Regions from separate parts of the Endozoicomonas sp. ALE010 genome, predicted to be linked through region 1. Evidence: riboswitches for the same ligand, from Rfam matches in the RefSeq annotation. Region 1 holds a riboswitch; the other holds the start of a gene.

What was found. Region 1 has a riboswitch for thiamine pyrophosphate ahead of thiD (bifunctional hydroxymethylpyrimidine kinase/phosphomethylpyrimidine kinase). Riboswitches for the same ligand answer to the same signal wherever they lie in the genome.
Region 2: linked by a shared signal. The riboswitch ahead of thiC (phosphomethylpyrimidine synthase ThiC) and the one ahead of thiD (bifunctional hydroxymethylpyrimidine kinase/phosphomethylpyrimidine kinase) in region 1 are both predicted to bind thiamine pyrophosphate.

Annotation. Positions count from the first base shown of each region.
Region 1 covers NZ_JBLYNV010000014.1:58,021-63,502, reverse strand. The annotation lists gene ACO6UY_RS08415 (ABC transporter permease) at 1-131, opposite strand, end outside; gene ACO6UY_RS08410 (ABC transporter ATP-binding protein) at 135-917, opposite strand; gene thiD (bifunctional hydroxymethylpyrimidine kinase/phosphomethylpyrimidine kinase) at 933-1,751, opposite strand; TPP riboswitch at 1,895-1,995, opposite strand; gene ACO6UY_RS08400 (SDR family NAD(P)-dependent oxidoreductase) at 2,049-2,828, opposite strand; gene ACO6UY_RS08395 (DUF3833 domain-containing protein) at 2,840-3,415, opposite strand; gene ACO6UY_RS08390 (class I SAM-dependent methyltransferase) at 3,400-4,647, opposite strand; gene ACO6UY_RS08385 (DUF1365 domain-containing protein) at 4,644-5,482, opposite strand, start outside.
Region 2 covers NZ_JBLYNV010000057.1:3,400-8,881, reverse strand. The annotation lists gene ACO6UY_RS19245 (YbgA family protein) at 1-136, opposite strand, end outside; gene ACO6UY_RS19240 (GNAT family N-acetyltransferase) at 1,067-1,567, shown strand; gene ACO6UY_RS19235 (phosphohydrolase) at 1,664-2,338, shown strand; TPP riboswitch at 2,379-2,494, shown strand; gene thiC (phosphomethylpyrimidine synthase ThiC) at 2,689-4,512, shown strand; gene ACO6UY_RS19225 (pyridoxal phosphate-dependent aminotransferase) at 4,479-5,482, opposite strand, start outside.

The DNA.
Region 1 (5,482 bases):
TCTACCATGCTGTTGGCCACCGCTAACGGACCGGGAAGGATGTAGGATGGCATCTCAAAGGCCATCACCAGGGTATGCCAGAGCACCAGCAGGCCAATAAGAACCACAAAGGGTTTGACGGAGTCTTTCATTCTTTATGGCACTCCAGCCTGTTCATCAAACGACTCATGACGTAAACGATCCAGCAGTTTGCCCTGTAAGGCCAGCAGGTCATTATCATCCAGTGAGCGGGGTGTCTTGCCCGGTGGCGTAATGGCATCCGTCAGTCGGGCCGGGTGCCCCCTCAGGTGATAAACCTCATGGCCAAGGCGCAGGGCTTCCAGGGGATCGTGGGTGATTAACAGCACCGTACGGTTCTGTAACAGCTCACAGGCCAGATCCTGTAAATTCAGCCGGGTGATGGCATCCAGTGCGCCGAAGGGTTCGTCCATTAATACCAGTGGCCGGTTTTCCATCAGCGTCCTGGCCAGTGCTACCCGCTGGCGCTGACCGCCGGACAGGTGCTGGGGCAGAACGTCGGCTTTTGCGCTCAGGCCTGCCTTTTCCAGAATGGACATGGCCTGGTCCCGAACCTCGGCTGACAAGAGTGGACGACGGGTGAACACATCGGTCAGATTGCGGCGCAGGCGCTGCCCCAGGGTGATATTGTCCAGTACCGAAAACCAGGGCAGCAGCAGGTCCTGCTGCGCCATCCAGGCGATTCGGTGATGAACCGAAAAGCCGTCCTGACAAACCACTTCCCCCGTTGTCTCGCCCGCAGGCAGACCGGCAATCAGACGCAGCAGACTGGTTTTGCCCACCCCGCTGCCGCCCAGAAGGCAGGTCCACTGGCCGCCTTTAAGGGTCAGGTTGAGGTCGGTAAAAACACAGTGGTTGCCAAATCTCAGGCTGGCCCGGCGGATAATCACATCAAACATGCGTTGCGGTATTCTCTATGACCAGGTTCGGTAAAAGTGATGGACCGGGCCATGGCCAGAACCGATGTTCAAATGGTCAGCATGGCCAATGGCACCGGCAATGTACTCCTTGGCAGAGCGCACGGCGTCGATCAAAGGGTAATCCCTGGCCAGCAAGGCGGTGACAGCAGACGACAGTGTACAGCCTGTCCCATGGGTATTTCGGGTTGCCACCCAGGGAGACTCAAGTTGGTGCAGGGTGTTACCGTCATGGAACAGATCAACAGCCTGATTATTGCCCTGGTCTGAGGTAAGGTGGCCGCCTTTCAGCAATACTGCACTGGCTCCCAGGGCCATCAACGGGTCAATCATGGCGACCATGGCTGCCATTGACTCAGGTCGGGGGCAGTTCAGCAGAACCGCTGCTTCCGGCAGGTTGGGGGTAATCAGGGTGGCTTTGGGAATCAGTTTGCGACGCAGGTTATCGATGGCGGCTTCCTGAAGCAGAACATCACCGCTGGTGGCCACCATCACCGGGTCAACCACCAGGTATTTCGGCTGGTAATCACTGACCGCGCGGGCAACCGCATCAATCACTTCAGGCTGGCTCAGCATGCCCACCTTGGCGGCAGAAATGTTCAGGTCGGAAAAGACCGAGTCCAGCTGCTCCCGGACAAAGGCGGGTGAGACATCAAAAATACCCTGAACACCCACCGTGTTCTGTGCGGTCAGCGCAGTGATCACACTGCAGCCGTAGGCACCAAGGGCTGAGAAGGTTTTCAGGTCTGCCTGAATGCCGGCACCACCGCCACTGTCAGAACCGGCAATGGTCAATGCGATGGGTGTAGAAGACATAAGCTCGCGCCGCTCCACAAGAGAAACTCCATATCATTAGGACTGGCGGGAACAACGGGCGGGGTGTTGCGGCTCCTGTCGGGGCAATAAACTGCATTGATTAACAGGCATGCACGATGGTCAGTACATAAGGGGTTTAGCAGTTCTCAGACCCGTCGGTTTCCTACGCCAGCATTATCTGGTTCAGGTTCAATGGGTGTATCTCAGTTCTGCCATCACTGGCAGAACACCCCAACCAACACCGGCGGAGTCTAGGGGGTTTGCCAAAGGCTGTCCAGCGATTGAGTGAATTGGTGCTTATCCGGTCTTACGGACCAACCAGAAATAAAGCGAGTAGGGCAGGTGACGCAGAAGCCCCAGGATGGCGGCAAACATGCGCGGGAAGCGAATCTCGAACTGCCGCCCCTTCATCCCTTTGACGATGACCTCCGCCGCTTTATCCACCTCCATCAGAAAAGGCATGGGGAACCGGTTCTTGCTGGTCAATGGTGTTTTGACAAAACCCGGGTTGATCACTTTGATATCAATACCCTCTTGCCAGAGCTCTGAGTTCAGGGATTCCGCCATATTGATTAACGCCGCCTTGCTGGCACCATAGCCTGCTGCTTTGGGCAGGCCTCGATAGCCTGCCAGCGACGCATTAATGGCAATCACCCCTTTACCCTGTTTTTTCATGGCAGCGATCAGTGGCTCAAGGCAGTGGCAGACACCCATCAGATTCAGCTCCATCTGTTGGCGCACTACATTGCTGGTAAACTCCGCAGCAGGTGAAGCGATATAGGTACCGGCATTTAAAATCGCCTGGTCAACGGCACCATGATGATCAATGATTTTGTTGACCGTCTCATTTACGGCCGTTTGATCCGTCACATCCAGCGGATAGGGAACGATCCTGCCCGGCAGTTCCTCTGATTGCCTGGCCAGTGCTGCCAGCCGATCCTCATTTCGGGCACTGGCCGCTACGGTCATTCCTTCCCGGGCCAGGGCAATGGCAACGGCTTCGCCAATGCCCTGGCTGGCTCCGGTGATCCAGACCACCGGAGCATTAGAAGGCGCTGTATCCTGAGTAGAATTCATATCTGCTGCCTTTATGGTTTTTCTTCTGGCCCGGGTTTTTCAAAGGCGACCGTCAACGTACCCAGCTTGATCCCCCATTTGCTCATGGTGGCGACATTCAGTAAAACGCCATCTTCTTGCAGGAACATCCAGTCATCAAAGGTCACCACCCACTCCCGGCCACGGATGGGCAGACGCATCTGGTATTTGAAGTTAAAGGCATTGCCGGCACTGCGACCAATGGCCTGGCCAACGACATCTCCGGCGGTTCCCAGGTACTGTCCGTCACCCATAATGTTGACCTTCCAGATACGGGTTGACTCGTTACCATCGGAATAGATGAAGCGTTCATCCAGAGTCAGTACACCGTCTTTGACTTCTCCGGTCATCAACACCTTGAACCGCTGTTGAACATTGCCGAACCGGTCCTGAAACATGCCCCAGGCAACGGTTTCCCCGGCAAAGTAGTGTTCAATTTTCAGACTTGGTTCACTAGCTGCATAATCTTCAATATTCATGGCTGAGCACCCCGTCAGCATAAACAGTAGGGTCAGGAGCCAGGCCCGTCCCGACGTCCAATCTTTTATTGTTGTTAACGCGACTCGCATGATGCGGCCTCCCCTGACACAGGTTTGGTGAGTTTGTAGAGGCAAACATCAATACTCCTGAATTGGAAACCGGTCGTGCAGTAATCCAGGTAAAATTGCCACAGGCGTTTAAAGCGCTGATCAAATCCGAGCTGTTCAATGGCAGGCCAGGCCGAAAGAAAAAGCCGTTTCCATTCATCCAGCGTTCTTGCATAGTCGAGACCGAAAGAGAGGGTATTGGTTATGGCCAAACCGGCCTTTTTGGCCTGCTCTTGCATCACCCTGTCACAGGGCAACATACCGCCAGGGAAGATGTAGCGCTGAATAAAGTCAACACCGCGGCGATACTCCTCGAAACGGGCGTCGTCAATCAGAATGGCCTGGATAACGGCGGAACCTCCGGGTTTCAGGCTGCGGTACAGTTTTTCAAAATAGACCGGCCAGTGCTCTTCACCCACGGCCTCAATCATTTCGATGGAAACGATACGATCATACTGCTCATGGATATCCCGGTAATCCGTAAGACTGAACTGATGGGACTGGTTGTCCGACATCTGTTGCGCATAGGCCAGCTGTTCCTGCGACAGTGTTATCCCTTTGTATGCGCCCTGGTGCCGCTGATTCAGCGCCCGGGCAAAGCCGCCCCAGCCACAGCCTATCTCAAGCACGGAATGCCCCGGACGAAGCTCAAGCCAGTCGATAATGGTGTTGTACTTATTGCCCTGTGCGGTTTCCAGGTCCTCATGCTCATCAAAATAGAGGGCGCTTGAATAGGTCATGGTCGGGTCAAGCCATAGCTGGTAAAAGTCGTTGCCCAGGTCATAATGCGCGGCAATATTGCGACGGCTGCCGGAGCGACTGTTACGGCGTATTTTGTGCAACACCCGGTTAAACAGATTGCTGAACCAGTTGGCAGTCATCACCTCCTGCAGATTGTCTTCATTGGCCATGGCCCAGTCGGTCAGCGCTTTCAGGTCCGGAGAGCTCCAGTCGCCATTAATAAACGACTCTGACCAGCCCAGTAACCCCTGGCTGCCTTGCTGGATTAACCCCACCGGATTATGGATATGCAGACAGGGGATGGGTGTACCTGACCGGAACTGCCCCACCATCACACTTTCGTTGCCATCAATGCGCAGCTCAATTCTGCTCACCCCCGCCTTGACCAATCGTTTTTCCAGCCAGGAGAGTACATTTCTCAGCGCAGGGAACCAGGGTTTGCTGGTGATCTCCGTGGAGCTGGTTGAGTTCATGGTTTCTTCCCCCTGTTCGCTGTATTGTTTTGTGAAAAATATTTTGCTTTCTCACCGTTCATCGCGGCGTAGGTCGCAAAATTTTTTTCTTTTGCTTTTCGCGTTTCTGCACGGGTATGGCTGAAAAAGAAATGTCTTGGCGTGTGTGAGTAAATCGATATGCCCTTTAGCCAGAGCCGCAAGGCTTCCCAATGGATGGCCGCCATGACTTTCATGGTTTGCAGTGGCAGCAGCATGGTCTGTTTTACGATAAAACGATCGGTGATGGTTTTGCGCAGCCCTTTGAACACGGCAGTGAACAGCTTGCCGCTGGCATCGTTCAGGTTAATGGCGAGAGTAACCTTCTCTTTGGGGGGCTGGATCCGGAAATGGTAATAGCAGTCCATGGGAAAGAAAGGGGAAACATGCAGTGCTTTATCGGCCTGTTGTTGAAGGGTTGGTTGAACAATCTGCCTGCTATGCGCTATCAGTCGTTGATCGTCCGACTGCTTTTCAGGCTGCTCTCCAGACTCGACGGCCGCCACATAGGAATGCCTTTCGCCAAAGGTATTGCTGACTTCATAGACGATGGCGGTCAGCTGTTGATCCCGATAGCAAAAGTACACCGCCAATGGGTTAAAGGTGTAGCCAAACATCCGTGGATAACAAAGTAAGCTGACGTTATCCGGTGTCTCAATATTATAGTCGTGAAGCAACCGGTTGATCTGTTCCCGCAACGGTGTCTCTGAACCATCACCATGATCACGGGGGTAAAAAGACACAACATTAAACCGGTTAAGGGAAAACAGGGAGAGCTGCTGATCCAGCGCCTCAATGGTGTCCAGATCCAGCAACC
Region 2 (5,482 bases), on a different contig from region 1:
AGAATTTATCCAGCGTGTTGACACAAAAAGACGAGCGTTTGTGCCCACCGTTATAGCGCACTTTATGGCCCAAAAGGCAGGAGCTGATGCCCAGTGTGATCTGTTTTTCAGGCTCAGGTATGGAAACGATAGCCACTTGTTATTCTCCACTTTACATTCGAAATACACGCCCTGGTTAATATCGCCAGTTACTGGCAGTTCCTTTGCCTGTCAGCGGTTGAAAACAGGTATAACTCTACATTGCTGTTAAGGCAAGAGTGATGTGCCTATAACTCTTTCTATCATCTAACTGCCTGTGCAGTAAGGCTTTTTTAATGGATTGCAGTGTCTCATTGGCGAGTCGGTTTTGCCGGTATACAGCACAGATTTTTCCTGCATAAGACGACATTATTATCACAGTCGTACAGGAATTAACCCGACCCGGATCATTCCGAAAGGCCCTGCCCCGAAATTGCAAAACATCACCAGCAGGATATTAACGGTATTGGAATGCCTGATTTGAGGTGGGCATAAGTAGTTAACCAAATGAAATCATATATTTCTGACTAAGTTGTCAGTCACTCTGCGGCGTTGCAACTCCGGTCACATAGCTACGGCTATGCTCCCTACGTTGCGCCTTGCATAGCAACTGCCCACTTAGCCAGAAATATACGATTCCATTTGGCCAACTACTTAGGCTGCTTTCGATAGCGGAGGCATGGAGCCCGGATTTAGCCATCCGTTTCCGGTTTATAGAATCAGGGAACTTTTGACAATCTGCGCACACTAATATAGGGAAAGAAGTTGCACAGCCTGTGAAATCAACATCTGCTCGTAAAAGGTTGCAGTTTCAGGCTCTCTTCGCTTTTGCCTGATCATCAGGTGGTCTGGGTTCAGGTTTTGCCTGATGATCTATTGGCATTCTCTGGTCTGACGAAGGCAGTTGTTTTTCTTGATATTAGTATCAATAAATCAGTCAGTTGTATTCATCGGGTCATCTGATTAATGAGAACTTTCAGATCATCTAACTGTCCAAATGGCGGAGTAATTATTTTGTTGGAGCAAAGTTTCTGGAGACTATTTTACCGTGCTGATTGTTACTGATACGCCCCGTCTGATACTTCGTACCTGGCAGTTACAGGATATCGATGCGTACTCCGCCTTACTGGGCGAAACACCTCCCGGTGCCTCAGATGCCATGGCCACAGAGCCCGCAAGCCTTGCAGAAACCGAGTTGTGGCGCTACCAGGCGGAACTGGATAAATGGGGGTGGTCGCGCTGGGCGGTGGTATTCAAAGAGAATAACCAGCTAATTGGCTATTGTGGCTTTTCTCCCTATGGCAAGCATATTGAGATGAGCTGGCGCTTTTTACCCGCTTACCGCGGACAGGGGCTGGTGCTGGAAGCTGTTGAGGCAGTGACTCAATTCGGCTTTAACCAGCTGGGTATGGAAGAGATTATTTCTTATACAACCCCCACTAATGAGTTTGCCCAGGGCGTTATGCAACAACTGGGGATGACACTTGATCGCTTTGAGGGGTGGAGTACCTGTACGGTTGCCCGTTACCGCATACAGTCACCGATATAAATCATGCGCTGAAAATATTCCGCAGCCACAGTACAATCACTTTAAATAATTTCATTCATTTAAATTTATCCCTCCACTTACAGTCTTTTTGAACTCATGAGCAATAGCAGCAGCGACACCCTGAGTACCTGGGAGCAGAAAATTATCGTCTGGCTACAATCCATGCACCACGACCATGATGACCACTCCCATGACTTTTCCCATTTTCAGCGGGTCTGGAAAACGGCGCAGCAGATCATGGATCTGGAGCAGGTGTCTGTGAATCCACTGGTGGTTCTCGCTGCCTGCTACTTTCACGATATTGTGGTGTTGCCAAAAGATCATCCTGAGAGGTCCAGGGCCTCTTCGCTGGCTGCCATAAAGACCAGAACCTGCCTTGAGGATATGGGGTTTCCTGCTGAGTTGATTGATAACGTCTGTCACTCGGTGGCCAGTCACAGCTATTCTGCGGGCATTGCGCCCGAAACCATTGAAGCCAAAGTGGTTCAGGATGCTGATCGGATGGAGGCTCTGGGAGCTATCGGGCTGGCCCGGGTTTTTTATACATCGGGCCTGCTGCGGCGAAAAATGTTCGACCCCGAAGACCCACTGGCTGAGCACCGGGCCCTTGATGATCGTGAATACGCGCTGGATCATTTCCAGGTGAAGTTGCTGAAGCTGTCTGACACCATGCAGACGTCCGCCGGACGCAGAATGGCAGAGCGGAATTCGGATTACCTCAGGGAATATATGGGCAAGTTGCTTAAAGAGCTGGAAGGGGATTATTCCTGACCCGGTACTACTTTTTCAGTGAGGGTGCCTTTATAATCTTCCCATCTTGTCGGAGTGCGAAAGCTGAGATCGCTGCATTTTATCGGATATATGTGCAGCAAATTCGTTGAACCTGCTCAGGGTAATACCTGCGAAGGGAACAAGAGAAGAGAGTACCGGGTTGCTATCTGGTGGATGGCTGATCACGCTTTTGGCCAATCATGCCTTTAATATCTCAAAGCATTGTTTTGCTTTAAATCAAGCAGCTTCTTGCTAACCTTGACGAGTCAAGCTAGCAAAAACCGTCTATTCCTTTTCTCTGGCCTGAGACACCGGCAAGCCATACCAATAACAATAGATAAGGGATATTCATGGTCGGTAACTCTCAACTTCAGGGTATTCAGATGCGTGCTCCAATTGCTGACAGTCAGTCACTTCTGGTAGAAGCCTGTCGTTCATTTCCTGCTTCACGGAAAATTTACCTTCCCGGCAGCCGCCATGATATTCGTGTGGGCCTGCGGGAAATAACCATTGGGCAGAGACACGGAGAGTACAGTAAGTTATCCACTGAATCTGCCGTTCGGGTGTACGACACATCCGGTCCTTATACTGATCCGGAATACTGCCTGGATCTGCTTAAGGGCCTGCCGCCTATCCGTTCAGAATGGATACGGGCACGAGAAGACTCAGAAGAGTTGAGTGCCCAGTCTTCAACCTATGCATTGCGACGAAAACAGGATATTCAGGTTGAGCCGGTGCGCTTTCAGTCATCTGCCCCCGTCAGATGTGCCCTGTCTGGAAGAAATGTGACTCAGCTCCATTATGCCAGGCAGGGAATAATCACACCGGAGATGGAATATATCGCCATCAGGGAAAACATGGGAAGGCCTGAAGCAAAGATAACCCCCGAATTTGTTCGTCAGGAGGTGGCAACCGGTCGTGCGGTGATACCCGCGAATATTAACCATCCCGAAGCAGAGCCAATGATTATCGGCCGTAACTTTCTGGTGAAGGTTAATGCCAATATTGGTAATTCACCGGTGACGTCTACCATAGAGGAAGAAGTTGAAAAACTGCTCTGGGCAACCCGCTGGGGGGCCGATACGGTGATGGATCTTTCCACCGGTAAACATATCCATGAAACCCGGGAGTGGATTATCAGAAACTCACCGGTACCGATTGGCACCGTGCCTATTTATCAAACACTGGAGAAAGTAAACGGCAAGGTAGCGGATCTTAATTGGGAGGTGATGAAGGACACCTTGATTGAGCAGGCAGAGCAGGGGGTAGATTATTTCACCATTCATGCCGGAACGCTGAGAGACCATGTGAAACTGACCACTGATCGGGTGACCGGTATTGTTTCCAGGGGCGGTGGGATTCTCGGGCAGTGGTGTGAAATGCATGACAGCGAAAACTTCCTCTATGAACACTTTGATGAGATCTGCGAGATATGCAAGGCATACGACATTACGCTTTCATTAGGGGATGGGCTGCGCCCGGGATCGGTGGCTGATGCCAACGATGCGGCACAGTTTGCCGAACTGAAAACGTTGGGTGAACTGACAAAGAAAGCCTGGGCACATGATGTGCAGGTGATGATTGAAGGCCCCGGGCATATACCGATGCACCTGATTCAGGAAAATATGGATAAACAGCTGGAGTATTGCCACGAGGCACCCTTTTACACGCTGGGTCCACTGACGACGGATATCGCCCCCGGCTATGACCATATTACTTCCGGGATCGGTGCAGCGATGATTGGCTGGTTTGGTTGTGCAATGCTCTGTTATGTGACACCAAAAGAGCACCTTGGCCTGCCCAATCGTGAGGATGTGAAACAGGGATTGATCGCCTACAAAATTGCTGCCCATGCGGCAGATGTCGCCAAAGGTCATCCGGGGGCACAACTAAGGGATGATGCGCTGTCCCGTGCCCGTTTTGAGTTCCGCTGGGAGGACCAGTTTAACCTGGCCCTGGATCCGGATACCGCAAAAGCCTACCACGACGAAACCCTCCCTCAGGACAGCGCCAAGGATGCGGGTTTCTGTTCCATGTGCGGACCAAACTTCTGCCCAATGCGCATGACGCATGATGTGCGGGAGTTGGAAGAGCCTTCAGCCAATAAAGAGCCCTTAGCCAGTAAAGCGCCCTTAGCCAGTCAAGCGGCTCCGGCAATGGAAAGCCCCTCCTGAATCCTCTCGATCAGCTGCCGGGTCTGGGCAATATCACCCAGTGTTATTCTCAGACCCTTTCGCCCAGTCTGGTCAGACTTTGGGCGAACAAGGATGCCATGGCTGCGCAGGTGCAGCTCAATGACCTCAGGATTATCCGGAAATGCCCAGATGAAATTGGCCGCACTGGGCCAATAGGGAATGGCCTGTTGATCAAGGAAATGCTCAAACAAGGGCTTGGATGACTCCATAACTTCCCTGACGTACTGACGGGTATACTCCGGATGGTCCAGGGCGGCATTGATGGCCACGGCAGCAAACTGGTTAACATCATAAGGGCCACGGATATTCAGCAGCGCCCGGATGTTGTCAGGGTGGCTGATCACATAGCCCAGGCGAATGGAAGGCAGGCCCCAGGTTTTAGAGAAGGTGCGTGTGACCAGAATATTCGGGTATGCCATAACCGCATCCGCCACGGTGGCCTGAGAGTATTCAAAGTAGCATTCATCAACCAGCAGGGCGGTATTGGGTGCGGACCTGGCAATGGTCAGAATATCTTCACGCTGGATTTGCGTGCCGCTGGGGTTGTTCGGGTTGGCGATGACAATCAGCCGGGTTTTTGCGGTGATGGCGTCCAATACTGCGTTAACCGGAAAGCCGGTTTCCCGCGTATAGTCAGGCTCAATAATGTTCAGCTTTTCAATATTGGCGCACTGGTGGTACATCGCGAAGGTTGGGCCGGGGATGATGATGTCATCACCTTCTGTACAGGCCGCACGGATAATAATATCAATGCCCTGGTCAGAACCATTAGTGATCATGACCTGGGGTTCATCGACGCCTGCATAGTCAGCGATTTTCCGGGTCAGGTCGCCATAGGATGGGTACACCTGCAGACGATCATCATTGATATAGTCAATCAGTGCCTGTTTGACATGCTCACTGACGGGCAGCGTTCTCTCATTAAAGTCCAACAGCAGATTGTGATGAG